3 regions of the Arthrobacter sp. FW306-07-I genome follow, and region 3 is predicted to be linked to each of the others. Evidence: predicted binding sites of a transcription regulator. Region 3 holds the regulator's gene; each other region holds the start of a gene.

Region 1 (6,243 bases), 730 kb from region 3:
CCCTCGTGGCCGGCGGCAAGCGCGTCCTGTGAGACACGTTCCGCAACCGCCGGGTCAGCCGTTACCTCCCCCGGGATCCGGTGTGCAGGGGCGATGCGCTCAAGCACCTCGATGCGGTCGGCCAACGGCTCGTCCAGCAGGTCCCTCCCATCGATGTGCAGCACATCGAAGAACCAGGGATGCAGGAGGGTTTCGCGCACTGCATCCGCGCCAAACCGTGCCATAGTTTCCTGGAAGGGCCGCGGGCCGCCTTCCTCATCGAGGGCCAGGGTCTCGCCGTCCAGGATTACGTGCCGCAGCGGCAGGCCACGGACCACTTCCACCACTTCGGGCAGCCGGTGGGTGACGTCGGCCAGGTTGCGGGTGTAAATGCTGACGCGGTCGTCCGCGCGGTGGACCTGGATGCGCGCGCCGTCGAGCTTGTATTCCACGGAGGCCTCCCCCGTGGTTTCCAGTGCTGCACTGGGACTGGCTGCGGTGGAAGCGAGCATGGGCAGCACGGGGCGGCCCACCACCAGTCCGACGGCGTCAAGCTCGGCCTGGGTGCCAGTGATGGCCAGGAGGGCTGTTTCGCCGAGGTCTCCGGAGAGCATGGCGGCACGCCGGACGGCTTCCACGGGCTTCCCGGCAGCGCGGGCCACGGCATCAGTCAGGACTCCTTCCAGCGCACCGGTGCGCAGCTCGCCGAGCAGGACTCCGGTGATGAACGACTGTTCCGGCCCGGTGGCCGCCGACAACAGTTTCCGCAGGATTGCTGTCCGCCCCGCCGCCGACCCCGTACCCGCCGCAGCGAGCAGGCCGTCCAGCGCCGCATCAAAGTCGGCCACCGTCAGGCTCGGCTCGTCGGCCGGCTCCTCCTTTGCCGCTGCCACCGCACTCCATCCCACGCCCACGCGGCCCTGGCGCGGTTTGGCACTGAGCAGGCCCACCGCCGTCGGGATCTCCACTGGCTCAAGGCGGCGCAGCAGGCCGGCCAAGGCGTCCACCTTCGCCAGCCGGGAGCGGGTCGACGCAACGGACGCGCTGGTTTCCACAAGCTCAAGGAGCAACATGGGACCATCCTGCCACGGCTCTGGACAGCCTCCCGGCGCTGCTCCACAATGGGCCCGTGGGGATCATTGTCGCGAACCTGTTCATCACCCTCGATGGCGTGTACCAGGCGCCCGGCGGCCGCGAGGAAGACAGCGAAGGCGGCTTCGAATTCGGCGGCTGGCAGGCGCCGGTGTCCGACGACGAAGCGGGCGCCGCCATCGCTGCCGAGATCGGACGCATGGACGCCTTGCTCCTGGGGCGGGCAACCTATGACATCTTTTCGTCGTACTGGCCTCACCAGTCCGGCGACATCGCGGACGCAATTAACCGGGTGCCCAAGTTCGTCGTGTCCGGCTCCCTGCACGATCCCAGCTGGGCAGGGACCACAGTGCTGCCGGATGCCGCCGCGGCCGGCAGCCTCCGGGAGGACTACGGGCAGGTGCACATGTTCGGCAGCGGGTTCCTCATCCGGTCCCTCCTGTCGGCAGGCGTGCTGGACCGTCTTCACCTGTGGCTTTATCCCGTCGCGCTCGGACAAGGCAAGCGCCTCTTCGACGACGGTGCCGTACCCACCACTTTCAGCCTGGCCGAGCCGGCGCGCAGCTTCCCCAAAGGCGCTGTGTCTTTGGTCTATGAGCCTGTAGGCGGCGTAGAGACGCGGGACATGGCGGCGGGTTAAGGGGGCCTCGTTCAGGGGACATGAAAAAGGCTGGTCCGGCAGATGCCGGACCAGCCTTTTTCGAGCGGAAAGCCGCGAGGGTGCAGCCGCTAGTGGCTGTGGCCTGCGTGCTCGTCCTCTTCGGCCGGCTTCTCCACGACCAGGGTCTCGGTGGTGAGAACCAGGGCAGCGATGGAGGCCGCGTTGCGGAGGGCTGCACGGGTGACCTTGACGGGGTCGATGACGCCCGCGCCGATCAGGTCCTCGTACTCGCCGGACTTGGCGTTGAAGCCGTTGTTGACCTCGGCGTCGGCAACCTTGGCAGCCACCACGTAGCCGTCGAAGCCGGCGTTCTGGGCGATCCAGCGCAGCGGCTGAACCAGTGCCCGGCGGACGATGCCGACAGCTGCTGCGGCGTCGCCTTCGAGGGCCTTGACCGAAGCGTCCTCATCCAGTGCCTTGAGGGCGTGGACCAGGGCGGAACCGCCGCCTGCCACGATGCCTTCTTCGAGGGCAGCGCGGGTGGAGGACACGGCGTCCTCGATGCGGTGCTTCTTTTCCTTCAGCTCAACCTCGGTGGCAGCACCGACCTTGATGACGCCGATGCCGCCGGCCAGCTTGGCCAGGCGCTCCTGGAGCTTTTCGCGGTCCCAGTCGGAGTCGGTGCGGGTCAGCTCGGCGCGCAGCTGGGCAACGCGTGCTGACACGTCCTCAGCCGAACCGGCGCCGTCCACGATGGTGGTGTTGTCCTTGGTGACGGTGATGCGGCGGGCGGTACCCAGCACCTCCAGGCCAACGGAGTCCAGGCTCAGGCCCAGCTCCGGTGAGACAACCTGCGCACCGGTGAGGGTGGCGATGTCCTGCAGCATGGCCTTGCGTCGGTCACCGAAGCCCGGAGCCTTGACGGCAACGACGTTCAGGGTGCCGCGGATGCGGTTGACGATCAGCGTGGACAGGGCCTCGCCCTCAACGTCCTCGGCAATGATGAACAGCGGCTTGGAGGCCTGCAGCGCCTTTTCGAGCAGCGGCAGGAACTCCTGGATGGAGGAGATCTTGCCCTGGTTGATCAGGATGAGGGCGTCCTCGAGGACAGCTTCCTGGCGCTCCGCGTCGGTGACGAAGTACGGGGACAGGTAACCCTTGTCGAACTGCATGCCCTCGGTGAGGACCAGTTCCGTCTGGGTGGTGGACGACTCTTCGATGGTGATGACGCCATCCTTGCCCACCTTGCCGAAGGCCTCGGCGAGGAGCTCGCCGATTTCGTCGCTCTGGGCGGAGATGGCGGCAACGTTTGCCACCTGGGTGCCTTCAACCGGCCGGGCGTTCTCGAGCAGGCGGGCAGCCACGGCTTCAACCGCAACTTCGATGCCGCGCTTGATCTGGCCGGGGGCAGCGCCGGCGGCAACGTTGCGCAGGCCTTCCTTGACCAGTGCCTGGGCCAGGACGGTGGCGGTGGTGGTGCCGTCGCCGGCAACGTCGTTGGTCTTGGTAGCTACTTCCTTGGCCAGCTGGGCGCCAAGGTTCTCGTAGGGATCGTCCAGTTCCACTTCGCGGGCGATGGTGACGCCGTCGTTCGTGATGGTGGGGGCGCCCCACTTCTTGTCCAGGACGACGTTGCGGCCGCGGGGGCCGAGCGTCACCTTGACGGTGTTCGCGAGCTTATCGATGCCGGCCTCAAGAGACCGGCGGGCAGCGTCATTAAACGCAAGCTGCTTTGCCATGGTTTTGTCCTTTCAAAGACAGAACCCCGCACTGCCGGCCAGCATGAGCATGGCCGGCGGCACGGGGATCCGGAAGAGTTACTTTACGACGATCGCCAGGACGTCGCGGGCGGAGAGCACAAGGTACTCCGTGCCGCCGGTCTTGACTTCGGTTCCGCCGTACTTGGAGTAGATGACGACGTCGCCAACTGCTACGTCAACGGGGACGCGGTTGCCGTCTTCGAAGCGGCCGGGGCCTACTGCGACAACTTCGCCTTCCTGCGGCTTCTCCTGTGCGGAGTCCGGGATGACCAGGCCGGAAGCCGTGGTCTGCTCGGCTTCGAGCGGGCGGACAACAATACGATCCTCAAGAGGCTTAATAGAGACCGACACTCGGACCTCTCCTTTTCGTCAGCAAATTCGTGGACTGGAAAGCTTTCCGCCGTAGCTGGCAAACCGTCGTCGCGGTGCCGGCAGCAGCCTGGCTGGCAGCTCTTCATGTGTTAGCACCCGCCTAGGGAGAGTGCTAATGAAGACTCTATGTATGAGTTAGCACTCGGTCAAGGTGAGTGCCAACGTTTCGTCATGGGCGTACGCCTTCTGGGATCGGACGACGCCGGGCGGCGGGGTGGAAGCCGCAGCCCACCTACCGGCCGAGGTCGTCAAAGTCCACGTCCTCGCCGCCGTCGGAATCGCCGCCGCCCTGCTTCCGTCCCCGGTAGAGGACCCACCCGGACACCGCTGCGGCGAGCAGCGCAATGACGAGGAAGACGATGCTTCCTGCCCGGGCGCCGTCGTACAGCCCGCGGATGTCCTTGGCCTCCTGGGTGTTGTCCTGGATGTCGTTGCCGCCCACGGAATAGACGGTGGCGTTGAAGGTGTCCAGCAGGAAGATGATCACCAGCAGGGCGATGCAGACCACGGCCACCACGGCAGCGGCGATCAGGACGGGACGGGCAAACCTGGCGGGTCCGGTGTGCCTGGGCCCGTGGTCCGCGGTCTCCCCGGGGGCTGCGCTCTCATCCATGGTTTCAACAGTATCCGCATCCCGGCCACGCGCTCCTCCACTAGGCTGGAACCCATGGCTCACGCTCCCCAGGACCAGATCGCACAGGACCAGATCGCACCGCTGCTGACCCCCGAAGGCTGGGAGTTGCTGGCATCGCTGGGCCCCTACCGGGACGAGGATTCGTTCGAGCTCAATTCGGCCCTCCGGAAGGCCGGGCACTCCCCCGAGCTCGTGTCCGCCGTGCTCACGCAGTCGCGGCTGCGCACCCGGGCAGCGGCGAAATTCGGCGAGTTTGCCCGCCAGATGCTCTTCACCCAGGCCGGACTGGAGCAGGCCACGCGCCTGAACGTCGCCGCCCACCATGCGCGGCGTTTCGCGGCTGCCGGGATCGGCCACGTGGCGGACCTGGGCTGCGGCCTCGGCGCCGACTCACTGGCCCTGGCCTCCCTGGACATCAACGTCACCGCGGTGGAAATGGATGAAACCACCGCGGCATGCGCAACGGTGAACCTCATCCCGTTTCCCAACGCCACGGTGGTCCACGCCGACGCGGAGGCGGTCCCGCTGGAAGGGATCGACGGCGTCTGGCTGGATCCGGCCCGCCGGGTCACCTCCACCTCGGGCACCAAACGGATTTGGGACCCCGAGGCGTTCTCACCGCCGTTGTCCTTCGTGGAGTCGCTGGCCGCCGGGGGGAAGGCCGTGGGCGTGAAGATGGGCCCGGGCATGCCGCACGAATCCGTGCCCGCCGGGTGCGAGGCGCAGTGGGTGTCGGTGGGCGGGGACGTCACCGAGGTGACCTTGTGGTTCAACGCCGTACGCAGGCCCGGCGTCCGCCGCGCTGCCCTGGTCCTGGGTTCCCAGGGGCCGGCCGAACTGACCAGCGGCGAGGACTTCGGCGCAGGCCCGACGGCGCCGGTGGGACCGGTGGAGGGGTATCTGTACGAGCCCGACGGTGCCGTGATCCGCGCCGGTTTGGTGGCGGACGTGGCGCTGGAACTCGGCGGGCATTTGGTGGATGAGCACATCGCCTACATCTGCGCCCCGGAGCTCCTGGACACCCCGTTTGCCAAGGCCTACAAAGTCCTCCAGGTCATGCCCTACAACGTCAAGGCCTTGAAGGCCTGGGTGAAGCAGGAGGGCATCACCGTGCTGGACATCAAGAAGCGCGGCACCGCGGTGACCCCGGAAGAGCTGCGGAAGCAGCTGCTGCCGGGCGGGAAAAACACCAAAAAGGGCGGCAAAACGGCCACCCTGGTCCTGACCCGCATCGGCGAGGACCGGGTGGCCATCGTGGTGGAACCCGTCTGACTGCCAGGCCGGGAGCCCCTCGCGCAGCTACTGGGCGCGCATGAACTCCTCGGCGGCCCGCACCTGCTCTGCCGTCGGCCGCACCCCCGTGTACAGGACGAACTGCTCCAGCGCCTGGATGGTGGCCACCTCCGCCCCGGTAATGACTGGCTTGCCGGCTGCCCTGGCAGCGCGGATCAGCGGCGTTTCGGCAGGCAGCGCCACCACGTCGAACACCACGCGGGCGGCCTCGATGGCTTCGGCAGGAAAAGCCAGGCTGTCCGCTTCCGCCCCTCCCGCCATGCCGATGGGGGTGACGTTGATGATCAGGTCGGCCGTCCCGCCGTCGAGCGCTGCCCGCCACTGGAAGCCGTACTGGTCAGCGAGCGCACGCCCGGCGCCCTCGTTCCGGGCGATGACGGTGACGTCCTCGAAGCCGGCGTCCCGTAAGGCAGCGACCGTGGCCTTCGCCATCCCACCCGCGCCCTGGACCAGCACGGAATAGTTGGTGGGCACCGCATTGGTGGCCAGCAGCTGCTCAATTGCCGTGTAGT
Region 2 (6,243 bases), 1.5 Mb from region 3:
TAGGGGTCCTGCCCGACGATGAGCACCTTCACGCCCGCGAGGGGCTGGCGGAAGGCGCGCAGGACGTTCGACGGCGGTGGGAGGATTTGGTGCCCGGAAGCCTCTTCGCCTGCCAAAAATGCGAGCACCTTCCGGAGTTGGCCTTCCACGCTGTGGAGGGCCGCGGCCCAGTCCGGAGCCATGAGCTCTGCCAGCGGGAATTGGGCCAGGTCCGCAAAGCTGATGGCCTCCGCCGGGTCCTGCTGCAGCTCGAACAGCGCATCCGATTCAAACATCGTTCCATTGTTGCAGGCACCGCAAATGACACTCGTGTTATTCGGCCGGTAGCATAGGGGTAAGTCATTGACCGTAACCAGCGAAGGAGTGCGCCGTGGCGGAACCGGCCCGGGAACACCTGCCGGAGCAGGATCCAGGGAAGTCCCTCCTGGCGGATTTCAGCCTCCGCGAGTCCTCGCTTTCCGAGCGCGAACAGCAGATGCTGGCCCTGGAACGGCAGTGGTGGAAGTATGCGGGAGCCAAGGAACAAGCCATCCGCGACCTCTTCGATCTCTCCGCGACGCATTACTACCAGCTCCTCAACGCACTGATCGACCGCGAGGATGCCCTGGCCCACGATCCCATGCTGGTGAAGAGATTGCGTAGACTACGTACGTCGCGCCACCGTGCACGCACCGCCCGGCGCCTGGGATCCGACGCTTAGACGCCCCAGGCCGGGACAACAGCCGCAATCAACAAGGATGTCCTTCCACCATGACCAGATACGCCCGCGATGAATTCGACAAGGTCCCGGAGACCGCGTCGCGACAAGGTGTCCACCGGACGGCCTCGGCCCCGTCCCGCGTGCGGCTGTGGCCCATTTTGGCGGTGGGCGTGGCCGCCCTCGCCATTGGACTGGTCTCCTTCCTGATCCTTCCCAAGCTCGGCTTCAACACCACCGCCAGCCAGGCCTCGGCAACCGTCGAATCAGCCCCGCTGGCCGGAACCGGGTCCACGCCTTCGCCCACCCTGGGATCCTCAGCGCCGGCGTCAGCCCCGGCCCCGTCCGCCTCTGCCGAACCAACCCAGGGCAGCGGGCCCGAGCCAACTCCTTCCGCCACCCAGCAGGCCGTCGTCGACAAGACCCAGGCAGTGGCGGTTTACAACGCTGCCGGCACCGCAGGACTGGCCAGCCGTGTGGGCGGAACGGTCCAGGCTGACGGTTGGCGGCTCGGCCAGGTAGGCAACTGGTCCGGCGCCCCGCAGAAGTCCTCCGTGATCTTCTATGCCGGCCCGCAGCAGCTGGCCAGCGCGCAGGAGCTTGCCGGACTGTTGAACATCCCCACTGTGGTGAACAGCACCGAATTCCAGGTACCGCTCGTGGTGGTGCTCGGCCCGGGTTACCGGTAGCCGCAAGCCCTCCATCTACTCCGGCCCGCCCCCGAGGCCGGGCCCCAACGGAAAGAGTTGTCCATCATGGCACTGGGAACCGTGAAATGGTTCAACGCTGAAAAGGGCTACGGCTTCATCACCGTTGACGGCTCCGGTGACGACGTTTTTGTCCACTGGTCCGCGATCCAGGGGGAGGGTTACCGGGCCCTGGCCGAGGGGCAGCGGGTGCAGCTGGAGATCGGCGAGGGCGAAAAGGGCCCCCAGGCAGAAAACGTACGGCCCGCGCAGTGACGATGCCCCACCATTCCCCAGCGCGTGCCTTGGCAGGACTCGCCCTTTCCCTGGCAGGCCTCCTTTCCATGACGGCCTGCGCCGGCACCGGCGGCAACGCCAGGACAGAATCCGCGGAGGCCTCCGGCGACGGCGTCCTGCGGGTGGGCTTGATCCTTGACAACACCGGCGACAACGCCTTCCTCAACGCACCCCAGCTGGCCGCAGCCAAAGCGGCCATCCAGGACATCAACGCCGCCGGCGGACACAAAGGCCGGCCCGTGGAGCTGCTGCCGGTGCACCCGGACCAGGACACTGCAGCCCAGGCCAAGGATCTGGCGGCTGCCAAGGCGGACATAGCCATCGGACCCACGGACTCCAGCCACGCAACCGCCGCCGTGGACATCCTGTCCCGGGCCCACGTGCCGCTTATCTCCCCGGCCAACACTGCTGCCGGCCTCTCGACGAGCGCCAGCGGAGGCTACTATTTCCGAACCGCCGCAGCCGACGTCGCACAAGGGCCCGTGCTGGCCAAGCTCGCAAAGGACGCCGGGGCCGCCAGCATCAGCGTGCTCTACCAGGAGGGTTCCTACGGCAAGGACCTCTCCGCCGCGGTCACCGAAGCTGCCCAACAGTCCGGGCTTAAGGTCCTGCCCGGGGTGGGCTTCAAACCGGGGGATGCCGCCGAAGCCGCACGCTCCGTTGCGAAAGCCACTCCGGACGCCGTCGTCCTGGTGGCCAGGGATGGTGCGCAGGGCGCATTGGCAGAGCTCCACGACGCCGGCCTCAGCGGTTCGAAGTTCATCCTCAGTGACGGCGCCTTCGCCCGCTACGGATCCGGTCTGCCGGCGCGGGCCCTCGAAGGCGCCCGCGCCGTCGTCCCCGGCCAGCTCCCCACGGCAGCCTTCCAAGGGAAACTGCTGGCGGTGGACGCCTCCCTGAAGGACGTCTCCTACGCTGCCGAAACCTATGACGCCGTGACGTTGGCGGCACTCGCTGCGGCCCGGGCGCAGGATGACGCGGGGCGGTCCATCGCCGCGAACCTCATCGCGGTCTCGGGCGGAACTGCCCCCGGGGCGGGTACGCCGCAGGCTCCTTGCCGGAGTTACAAGGAGTGCCTTGGCGGCCTCGCCGCCGGCCCGGACATAAACTACGACGGCGAATCCGGCCCGGTTGCCTTCGACACCAACGGGGACATCACCACAGCTGCCTTCTCGGTCTTCACCTATGGGGCGGACAACAACCCCAGCCCCACCGGGCATGAAACAGCCGGACACTCCGGCTGATCGCCCTGGGCGAAGCCACTGCGGCCAGCGCCTTGTCCGCGCGTCTTATCGCTTGCACTCTAACCTGGGGAGTGCTAATTATTGAGTTAGCACTCTGACGTACCGACTGCTAAAGCAAAGCCTGGTTCCGGCCGGCGGCGCCCTGCATCGGCCGAGGAGCGAAAGAAACACCTCACTTCAGTGAGATCCCTGCGCGGAGGCATACAGAGGCCGCCGTTAAAGGATCGTCCGTCGCGGGCACTGCAGCGAAGGTTCATTCTTAACGACTGTCCCGAAAGGACTACTGCCGTTATGGCCAAGATCATTGCATTTGATGAAGAGGCACGCCGCGGCCTTGAGCGTGGCCTGAACACCCTCGCCGACGCCGTTAAGGTCACCCTCGGCCCGCGTGGACGCAACGTCGTCCTCGAAAAGAAGTGGGGCGCCCCCACGATCACCAACGATGGTGTTTCCATCGCCAAGGAGATCGAGCTGGACGATCCCTACGAGAAGATCGGCGCAGAGCTGGTCAAGGAAGTTGCCAAGAAGACTGACGATGTTGCCGGCGACGGCACCACCACGGCAACCGTCCTGGCCCAGGCACTGGTCAAGGAAGGCCTGCGCAACGTTGCCGCCGGCGCCGACCCGCTGTCCCTCAAGCGCGGCATCGAGAAGGCCGTTGACGCCGTCACCGCCGAACTGCTGAACTCCGCCAAGGAAATCGAAACCAAGGAAGAAATCGCGGCCACCGCCTCCATCTCCGCCGGTGACGACGAGATCGGTGCCCTCATCGCCGAAGCCCTGGACAAGGTGGGCAAGGAAGGCGTCATCACGGTCGAGGAGTCCAACACCTTCGGCTTGGAGCTCGAGCTCACCGAAGGCATGCGCTTCGACAAGGGCTACATTTCCGCCTACTTCGTCACCGACGCAGAGCGCCAGGAAACGGTCCTTGAGGACCCGTACATCCTGATCGTCAACTCCAAGATCTCCAACGTCAAGGAACTGGTTGCTGTCCTGGAAAAGGTCATGCAGTCCAACAAGCCGCTGCTGATCATCGCCGAGGACATCGAGGGCGAGGCCCTGGCCACCCTGATCGTCAACAAGATCCGCGGCACCTTCAAGTCCGTCGCCGTCAAGGCCCCGGGCTTCGGTGACCGCCGTAAGGCCCAGCTGGCCGATATCGCCGTCCTCACCGGCGGCCAGGTCATCTCCGAAGAGGTTGGCCTCAAGCTGGAGAACGCTGGCCTGGAGCTCCTGGGCCAGGCCCGCAAGGTTGTCGTCACCAAGGACGAGACCACCATCGTCGAAGGTGCCGGCGACGCCGACCAGATCGCAGGCCGCGTGTCCCAGATCCGCGCCGAGATCGAGAACTCCGACTCCGACTACGACCGCGAGAAGCTGCAGGAGCGCCTGGCCAAGCTGGCCGGCGGCGTTGCAGTCATCAAGGCCGGTGCCGCCACCGAGGTTGAACTCAAGGAGCGCAAGCACCGCATCGAGGACGCAGTCCGCAACGCCAAGGCTGCAGTTGAGGAAGGCATCGTCGCCGGTGGCGGCGTGGCCCTGATCCAGGCCGGTGCCAAGGCATTCGCCAACCTTCAGCTGTCCGGTGACGAAGCAACCGGCGCCAACATCGTCCGCGTTGCCATCGACGCGCCGCTGAAGCAGATCGCCTTCAACGCCGGCATGGAGCCGGGTGTGGTTGTCGACAAGGTCCGCGGCCTGCCCGCCGGCCACGGCCTCAACGCCGCAACCGGTGAGTACACCGACCTGCTGGCTGCCGGCGTCAACGACCCCGTCAAGGTGACCCGCTCTGCCCTGCAGAACGCAGCTTCGATCGCCGGCCTGTTCCTGACCACCGAAGCAGTGGTTGCTGACAAGCCGGAGAAGGCTGCTGCCCCTGCCGGCGGCGACGACATGGGCGGCATGGGCGGCATGGGCGGCTTCTAAGCCTCCCGGCCGGGAAACCCCTCCCGCCAACAAAAAATGCGGCTCCCTCCTGGTGAGGGGGCCGCATTTTTTGTGCCTGGGGAAGGGCCCGCCCGGGGCTCTACTTCCGGGCCGAATCCAGCATCCCCTGGACTTCCTTCTTGAAGGCCTCCGCGGCAGCCTGCGGGGTCAGGCGGTCATACAAGACTTCATCCGTGTAGCGCTTGATGACGTTCTGGACGCTGCCCGCACCGACTGGTGGAACCGGGGGCGCATCCTTGATATCCGGAGCGATGTCCTTCAGGAAGTTGACCACCGTGGTGTCGGCCGGCTTCAGTGAGGGCGTAATGCCGGCGACGATTTCGCTGTTGGTGGGCACGCCCCTGTCCGTCATGAGGATGGCGCCGGCTTCGGGGCTGTTGGTGAGGTAGTTGATGAATTCGGCTGCCTGCTGGGCATGCTTGGAGCGCGAGGAAGCGGACCAGAACATGGTGGGCTTGTAGTACATGCCGTTTTTGGCCGAGGCGCCGTCAACGCTCGGGGCACGCAGCATCTTGATGCTGCTGCCGGTGGTGGCTTCCAGCGAACCCAGCTGGTTGGTCCACCACCAGGCCATGCCTACCCGGTTGGTGCCGAAGAGGCTCTGCTCAAGGCTCGCGCCTGCGTCTTCCGTCGCTACGTTTGCCGGCGGGCTGGCCTTTGAATCGCGCTGCTCCTTGAGCCGCTCCCAGAAGGAGGCAGCCGTGGCCGTCTCGAAGTCGAGCTTGCCGTCCTCCGAGTACAGGTTCTCGCCGTGCTGGCGGAGCCAGACGATCAGGTCGGCCTCGTTGCTGCCGTACGCGGCTCCATAGCTCTTTCCGTCGCCTGCGGCGCTGATCTTCGCCGCAGTGTCCATGAAGTCCTTCCACGTCCACGTCTTGTCGTCGGGAACCGGAACGCCTGCCGCCTGGAATACCTTGGTGTTGGCCATGATGACATAGGCGTTCTGGCCGGTGCTCAGTCCGTACTGCGCGCCATCGTACTGGCCTGAGGCGAGTGCCTCCTTGTCCAGCTTGGACGTGTCGATGCCGTTCTGCTTGGACAGGTCCAGCAGCGCCCCGCGGCCCCCGTATTCGGCAATGTACTTCTGGTCCATCTGGATGACATCGGGCGCATCGTTGGCGGCGGTCTTGGTTGCCAGCTTGTCCCAGTAGCTGGACCATTCGCCCGGCTCGGCCTTGATCTTGATGTTTGGGTGGGACGCTTCGAACGCGGCGATGACCTTGTTTGTCTGTCCGTTCAGGTACTCGTTGCCCCACCAGGCGAACCGCAGGGTCACCTGACCGTTGTCGCCTGAACCGCCCGAGCCGCCGGCGGCACCGCAGCCCGTGGCCAGGATGGACAGAGCCACGGCCGCAGCGCCAAGCTGAAACCT
Region 3 (6,243 bases):
GGGCCGGGCTTTCGGCCTGTACGTCCACATTCCCTTTTGCGCCGTGCGCTGCGGATACTGCGACTTCAACACCTACACCGCCACGGAGCTCGGCGGCGGCGCATCCCAGGATGCATATGCCCAAACGGCGGTGTCGGAAGTGGCATTGGCGGCCAAGGTGCTGGCGGGCTCGGGCATGCCGGAGCGGAAGCTCAGCACGGTCTTTTTCGGCGGCGGCACGCCCACGCTGCTTCCCGCTGAAGACCTTGCGGCGATCCTGCGCGCTGCCATCGATCAGTGGGGCATCGAGGACGGCGCCGAGGTCACCACGGAAGCCAACCCGGACTCCGTTACCCCTGAATCCCTGGCCGTCCTCAAGGAAGCCGGCTTCACCCGCGTGTCCTTTGGCATGCAGTCCGCCGTTCCGCACGTCCTCAAGGTCCTTGACCGCACCCACACGCCGAGCCGGGTTCCGCAGGTGGTGCAGTGGGCAAGGGAAGCCGGCCTGGCTGTCAGCCTGGACCTGATTTACGGCACGCCGGGGGAGTCGCTGGCCGACTGGCGGCACTCACTGGAGACCGCCCTGTCGTACCAGCCGGACCACATCAGCGCCTACGCGCTGATCGTTGAGGAGGGTACCAAGCTGGCAGCCCAGATGCGGCGCGGTGAGGTCCCGGGAATTGACGACGACGACCACGCCGACAAGTACGAGCTCGCCGACCAGTTGATCACCGAAGCAGGGCTTGGCTGGTATGAGGTCAGCAATTGGGCGCGCACTCCGGAGCAGGCGTGCCGGCACAACCTCGCATACTGGCGGGGCGACGACTGGTGGGGGATCGGGCCGGGCGCCCACTCCCACATGGGCGGGGTCCGCTGGTGGAACGTCAAGCACCCGTCCGCCTATGCCAACCGGCTGTCGCAGGGGCTGTCGCCGGCTGCCGGCAGGGAGACCCTGGATGCGGAAACCAGGCACCTGGAAAAGGTGATGCTCGAGGCGCGCCTGCAGTCAGGGCTTGAGGTGTCAACGCTCAGCGCCGCCGGGCGGCACGAGGTGGCCGGGCTGATCGCGGGCGGCCTGGTGGAGCCTGCTGCTGCTTTCCGCGGACGCCTGGTGCTGACCCTCAAGGGCAGGCTGCTGGCAGACGCAGTGGTCCGCCGCATCCTCCCTGACTAATCTCAGGGAGCCGCTGGGTGCGCCCCACAGCTTGCGAGGGCAGGGAGCCGCTGGGTGGGCCCACGCCCGTAGGGTTCCCTGGCCGAGCTTGCGAGGCTAGGACCGGTGGGTGGGCACACGCCCGTAGGGTTCCCTGGCCGAGCTTGCGAGGCTAGACCGCTGGGTCGGCCCACGCCCGTAGGGTTCCCTGGCCGAGCTTGCGAGGCTAGGGCAACGGGCGGGGACTATTTGATCCAGCGCAGGTTGTACTGGTAGCGGTGCGGCTGGCCACGGTTGACGTGGATACCTGCGGCTACGGAGAAGCAGGTGAGGGCCACCCAGATCAGTGTGGCGATGACCGCGAAGATGTTTCCCACATAGGGGATGAAGACCAGGATGTTGGCCAGCACCGCGGCGATGGTGGGCGGCAGGCTGAAGTTCAGCGCTTCCTTGGATTCCTGCGCGGTGAACGGCCCGCGGTCGCGGAAGATCAGGTAGATCAGCAGCGAGGGGATGCACCCCAGGATCCCGCCGAAGTGCGCCAGCGTGGCCCACTGGCGGTCCTCGCTGGCCGTAAGCGGCAGGGCGTTGGCGGGTACGCCATGGTACTCGGAGCGGCCCTGGCCGTCCCTGTGATCACGTGCGTTTTCTGCCACAGTCTGTGTCCTTCTGAGGTGCAAGTTAGTGCTGACTACTACCAAGAATACTGGCTTTAGGGCCGGCGCCCGCCGCTCAGGGCACGGTAAGGAAATCGATGACTTCCTCAACCCGGCCCAGCAGGGACGCTTCGAGGTCCGCGTACGTGCGTACGGCGCCCAGTAATTTCTGCCATCCGAGGCCGATGTCTTCCTTCGTGCTGTGGGGCCAGCCGAACGCTTTGAGGATCCCGGTCTTCCAGTCCTGCCCGCGTGGGATGGCGGGCCATTTTTCGATGCCCAGGACTGAAGGCCGGATTGCCTGCCAGACGTCCACGTACGGGTGGCCGACGATCAGGACGTTGCCGGCCGCGCCGGGGGACGCCATGACGGCGTCGGCGATCCGGGATTCCTTGGAATCGGGAACCAGGTGGTCCACCAGTACGCCGAGGCGGCGGCCAGGGCCCGGCTTGAAGTCCGCCACGGCTGCGGCCAGGTCGTCGATGCCGTGGAGGGGCTCGACGACGATGCCCTCCACGCGCAGGTCGTCTCCCCAGACCTTTTCCACCAGTTCGGCGTCGTGCTTGCCTTCCACCCAGATCCGGCTTGCCTTTGCGACCTGGGCGCGTTGGCCTGGGACGCGCACTGAACCGGAGGCGGTCCGGCCGGCGGGAGGACCGGCGGCGGCCTTGGGCGCGGGCGGCATCAATCGGATGGGCTGGCCCTCGAGGAGGAAACCGAATCCGAGCTTGAAGGACCGGGACTTTCCGCGGCGGTCCTCCAATGCCACGACGTGCATTCCGCCGGACTTCTCTACGCGGGTGACAGCGCCCACCCAGCCGGACTGTACTTCCTCAAGAACCATGCCCCGCTCCACAGGGACCTCGGGCAGCTCCACCCGCTTGGGAGCGGAAATGCCCCGGGGGCCCCAGTTCTGGTAATCCATGGAATCAATCCGCCTAGCGCTAGCTCCTCAACCCGGGAATTTCGCCCGGAGCGGTACCAATGCTAACAACGGGCCGAGGCATAATAGACTGTTAGCACTTAGGCATGTCGAGTGCTAACCCTTGGGCGGCACCGGGCGGAGCGGGTGCCCCGGACCATGGATGGAGGTGGAGAGTGAGCGAGCCACGCAAACTGGAAGTACTGCGGGCCATCGTGGAGGATTACGTCCACTCCCGCGAGCCGGTTGGGTCCAAAGCCCTGGTGGAGCGGCATCATCTTGGCGTTTCCAGCGCCACCATCCGCAATGACATGGCCGCGCTGGAGGACGAGGGGCTGATCACAGCCCCCCATACCAGCGCCGGCCGGATCCCCACGGACAAGGGCTACCGGCTTTTTGTCGACCAGATCTCCGCCGTCAAGCCCCTGTCGGCTCCCGAACGCCGAGCCATCCAAACCCTCCTGGAGGGCGCGGACGACCTCGACGACGTGCTGGACCGCACCGTCCGGCTGCTGTCACAACTGACCAACCAGGTAGCCGTGGTCCAGTACCCGCACCTGAGCAGGGCACTTGTCCGCCACATCGAATTCGTGCTGCTGGCACCGCGGAAGGTCCTCGTGGTCCTCATCGCCAACAGCGGCAAGGTGGAGCAGCGCGTCATCGACGTCGGGCAGGACCTCGGAGACGAAGCGCTGGCCGAGCTGCGCACCCGCTTCCTTGCCGCCCTCGGGGGAACCCGGCTGAGCCACCTCGCCCAGGCACTTCCCGCCGTCGTGGCCGCTGCGCCCCAGCCGCAACGCCAGGCAGCCTACGCGCTTGCCCTCGGCCTGGAGGCGCTGGCCCAGAACAGCAGGGAAGACCGCATGGTCATGGCCGGCACCGCCAACCTGGCCAGGTCGAACGTTGATTTCCCCCTGAGCATTGGTCCGGTGCTGGAGGCGCTCGAGGAACAGGTGGTGATGCTGCGGCTGTTGAGCGAAATGGCCCAGGACCACCGCGGCGTTGCCGTCAGCATCGGACGGGAGAACCCCTATGACGGCCTAGCCGAGGCCTCCGTCGTGGCCACCGGCTATGGTCCGGACAGTGCAGCCAAGGTGGGAATCCTCGGACCCACCCGAATGGACTATCCCACCACCATGGCCGCCGTCAGGGCCGTAGCCCGCTACCTTTCCAGGATTTTGGGGCCCTGACTCCTGGCCGCCGGAGCCCGCTTCGGCTGTGGACAAGAGTCCTGGCGCCCGACTGAACGCAGTACAACAAGGAAGAGACACGAATTTTGAGCAGCCACTATGACGTCCTTGGAGTCTCACCCGAAGCTACGGGCGAAGAGATCAAAAAGGCCTACCGCAAGCTGGCCCGCACCCTTCACCCGGACGTTAACCCAGGTGCCGACGCTGCCGAGCGCTTCAAGGCGGTAACGCACGCCTACGAGGTCCTTTCCGACCCCCAGAAGCGCAGGATCTACGACACCACCGGCAACGAAAACGGCACGGACAACGGTTTCGGCGGCGCCGGTTACGCAGGCCAGGGGTTCGCGTTCCAGGACATCTTCGACACCTTCTTTGGCGCGGGCGGCACGTCTGGCCCGGCGTCCCGGGTCCGCCGCGGCCAGGACGCACTCATCAGTGTCCGGATCGACCTCCGCGACGCCGTCTTCGGAGTCAACAAGAAACTCGAGGTGGACACCGCAGTGGTCTGCCCCACCTGTGATGGATCCTGCTGCCGCCCGGGCACCCACCCGGAGCGCTGTGACATCTGCGGCGGCAGCGGCCAGGTCCAGCGGGCCGTCCGGTCCATCCTTGGCCAGGTCATGACGGCAGCTCCCTGCGGCACCTGCGAAGGTTTCGGTACGGTCATCAAGGACCCCTGCAATGAATGCAGCGGCCAGGGCCGCATCCGCAGCCGCCGGTCACTGACCATCAAGGTTCCTGCCGGCGTCGCCACCGGCACCCGCATCCAGCTTTCCGGGCAGGGCGAAGCCGGCCCGGCAGGTGGGCCCGCCGGCGACCTCTACGTGGAGATCCGCGTCAACAACGACCCCACGTACGTGCGCGAAGGCGATGACCTGCACGCCACCCTGCACATCCCCATGACCGCTGCGGCCCTGGGCACGGACGTCAGCCTGGAAACCTTCGACGGTACCCAGGAGATCGATGTCAAGCCCGGCACCCAGTCCGGCGAAATCATCACCCTGCGCGGCTTGGGCGTCACGCACCTGAGGGGCTATGGCCGCGGCGACCTGAAGGTCCATCTGCAGGTGGACACCCCCGCCAAGCTCGACTCCGCGCAGGAGGACCTGCTGCGCCAGCTTGCCAAGCTCCGCGGCGAGCAGATCACCGAAGGCAAGTTGGCTGCCAGCGGCGGCATGTTCGCCAAGCTCCGGGACCGGTTCGGGAACCTGTAGCGGTGAGCAACCCGGTCTTTTTCACCTCCACCGGTTCGCTGGACGCCATGTCGCCGGGCCGCATCTTTGTCCTCGAAGGGGCGGAGGCGCGCCATGCCGTCACCGTAAAGCGGCTGGCGCCGGGCGAGGCCGTGGACATTGTCGACGGCGCCGGCACCCGCATGACCGGAAGAGTCGTCTCGGCTGCACCCTCGGGCCTCGAGGTGGAGTGCGGCAGCCTGGCGGTGGAAGACAGGCCGGACGTGCGGCTGGTGCTGGTCCAGGCCCTGGCCAAGGGCGATCGCGACGAACTGGCCATTGAGACGGCCACCGAACTGGGCGTCGACGCGGTGGTTCCCTGGCAGTCCGAACGGTCCATCGTCCGCTGGAAGGGCGACCGTGCAGCGCGGGCTCACGCCAAGTGGGAGTCAACCGTGGCGGCGGCCGCCAAGCAGGCACGGCGTGCCTGGATCCCGGAAGTGCGCGCCGCCGTCGACACCACAGGGCTTGCCACCGCGGTGAACGCGGCGGACCTGGCGGTCATCCTGCATGAAGACGCCGTACGGCCGCTGCGTACCGTCCTTGAAGCGTGGCAGGGGAGTGCAGGCACCGGCTCCCGTGAAATCCTGCTGATCGTCGGCCCGGAGGGCGGCATCAGCCCGCGGGAAGTAACGAAACTCTGCGACAAAGGGGCTGTGACAGCCCTGTTGGGGCACCATGTCCTGCGGTCCTCCACAGCCGGGCCGGCCGCCGTCGTGCTTGCCAGCGACATTCTTGGCCGGTGGACCACTACCGGACTTTGAAGGTCCTGGTGTCCTCGTTCTTGTCCGGCTCCCCGCCGGAGCCGGCCTGCGCCACCCGGAGTTCGTAGTCGCCTGGCGGCAGGTTCAGGGCCAGCGTGAAGACGCCCGCCTGTCCCTGCTCCGTGCCGGCCGTGGTCTCCCCGTTCAGGAAGGGCGCTTTGCTGCCCCCGTCCCCGGCCCGAAGGAGCTGCCAGTGGAGCTTCGCGCCAGGTGACGTGCTGCGCCCTGTGACTTTTACGCTGCCGCCCGGCACCTCGGCGTTTTCCTGGGGGTCGATAATCCATACCGGCGCCACCAGGCCTGCCGCGCGCGTCATGAGCGCGCCCAGCTGGATCTTTCCGAACGCC

The links. The regulator HrcA, encoded in region 3, represses chaperone genes, less so after heat shock. The targets are predictions, from matches to a motif close to TTNGCACTCGNNNNNNNCGAGTGCNAA.
Region 1: the regulator HrcA is predicted to act here: its motif matches at 3,940-3,966, upstream of groES (co-chaperone GroES).
Region 2: the regulator HrcA is predicted to act here: its motif matches at 3,011-3,037, upstream of groL (chaperonin GroEL).

The regions. Positions count from the first base shown of each region.
Region 1 is NZ_CP084550.1:3,049,288-3,055,530, forward strand. It holds gene LFT46_RS14040 (ATP-dependent DNA ligase) at 1-1,052, opposite strand, end outside; gene LFT46_RS14045 (dihydrofolate reductase family protein) at 1,109-1,711, shown strand; gene groL (chaperonin GroEL) at 1,801-3,411, opposite strand; gene groES (co-chaperone GroES) at 3,490-3,783, opposite strand; gene LFT46_RS14060 (hypothetical protein) at 4,037-4,417, opposite strand; gene LFT46_RS14065 (class I SAM-dependent methyltransferase) at 4,472-5,710, shown strand; gene LFT46_RS14070 (shikimate 5-dehydrogenase) at 5,738-6,243, opposite strand, start outside.
Region 2 is NZ_CP084550.1:846,358-852,600, forward strand. It holds gene LFT46_RS03985 (uracil-DNA glycosylase) at 1-275, opposite strand, end outside; gene LFT46_RS03990 (DUF3263 domain-containing protein) at 371-700, shown strand; gene LFT46_RS03995 (LytR C-terminal domain-containing protein) at 751-1,386, shown strand; gene LFT46_RS04000 (cold-shock protein) at 1,453-1,659, shown strand; gene LFT46_RS04005 (ABC transporter substrate-binding protein) at 1,662-2,924, shown strand; gene groL (chaperonin GroEL) at 3,216-4,850, shown strand; gene LFT46_RS04015 (ABC transporter substrate-binding protein) at 4,951-6,243, opposite strand, start outside.
Region 3 is NZ_CP084550.1:2,316,414-2,322,656, reverse strand. It holds gene hemW (radical SAM family heme chaperone HemW) at 1-1,153, shown strand, start outside; gene LFT46_RS10695 (DUF4870 domain-containing protein) at 1,378-1,788, opposite strand; gene LFT46_RS10690 (DUF3097 domain-containing protein) at 1,865-2,713, opposite strand; gene hrcA (heat-inducible transcriptional repressor HrcA) at 2,887-3,900, shown strand; gene dnaJ (molecular chaperone DnaJ) at 3,987-5,114, shown strand; gene LFT46_RS10675 (16S rRNA (uracil(1498)-N(3))-methyltransferase) at 5,117-5,896, shown strand; gene LFT46_RS10670 (GerMN domain-containing protein) at 5,883-6,243, opposite strand, start outside.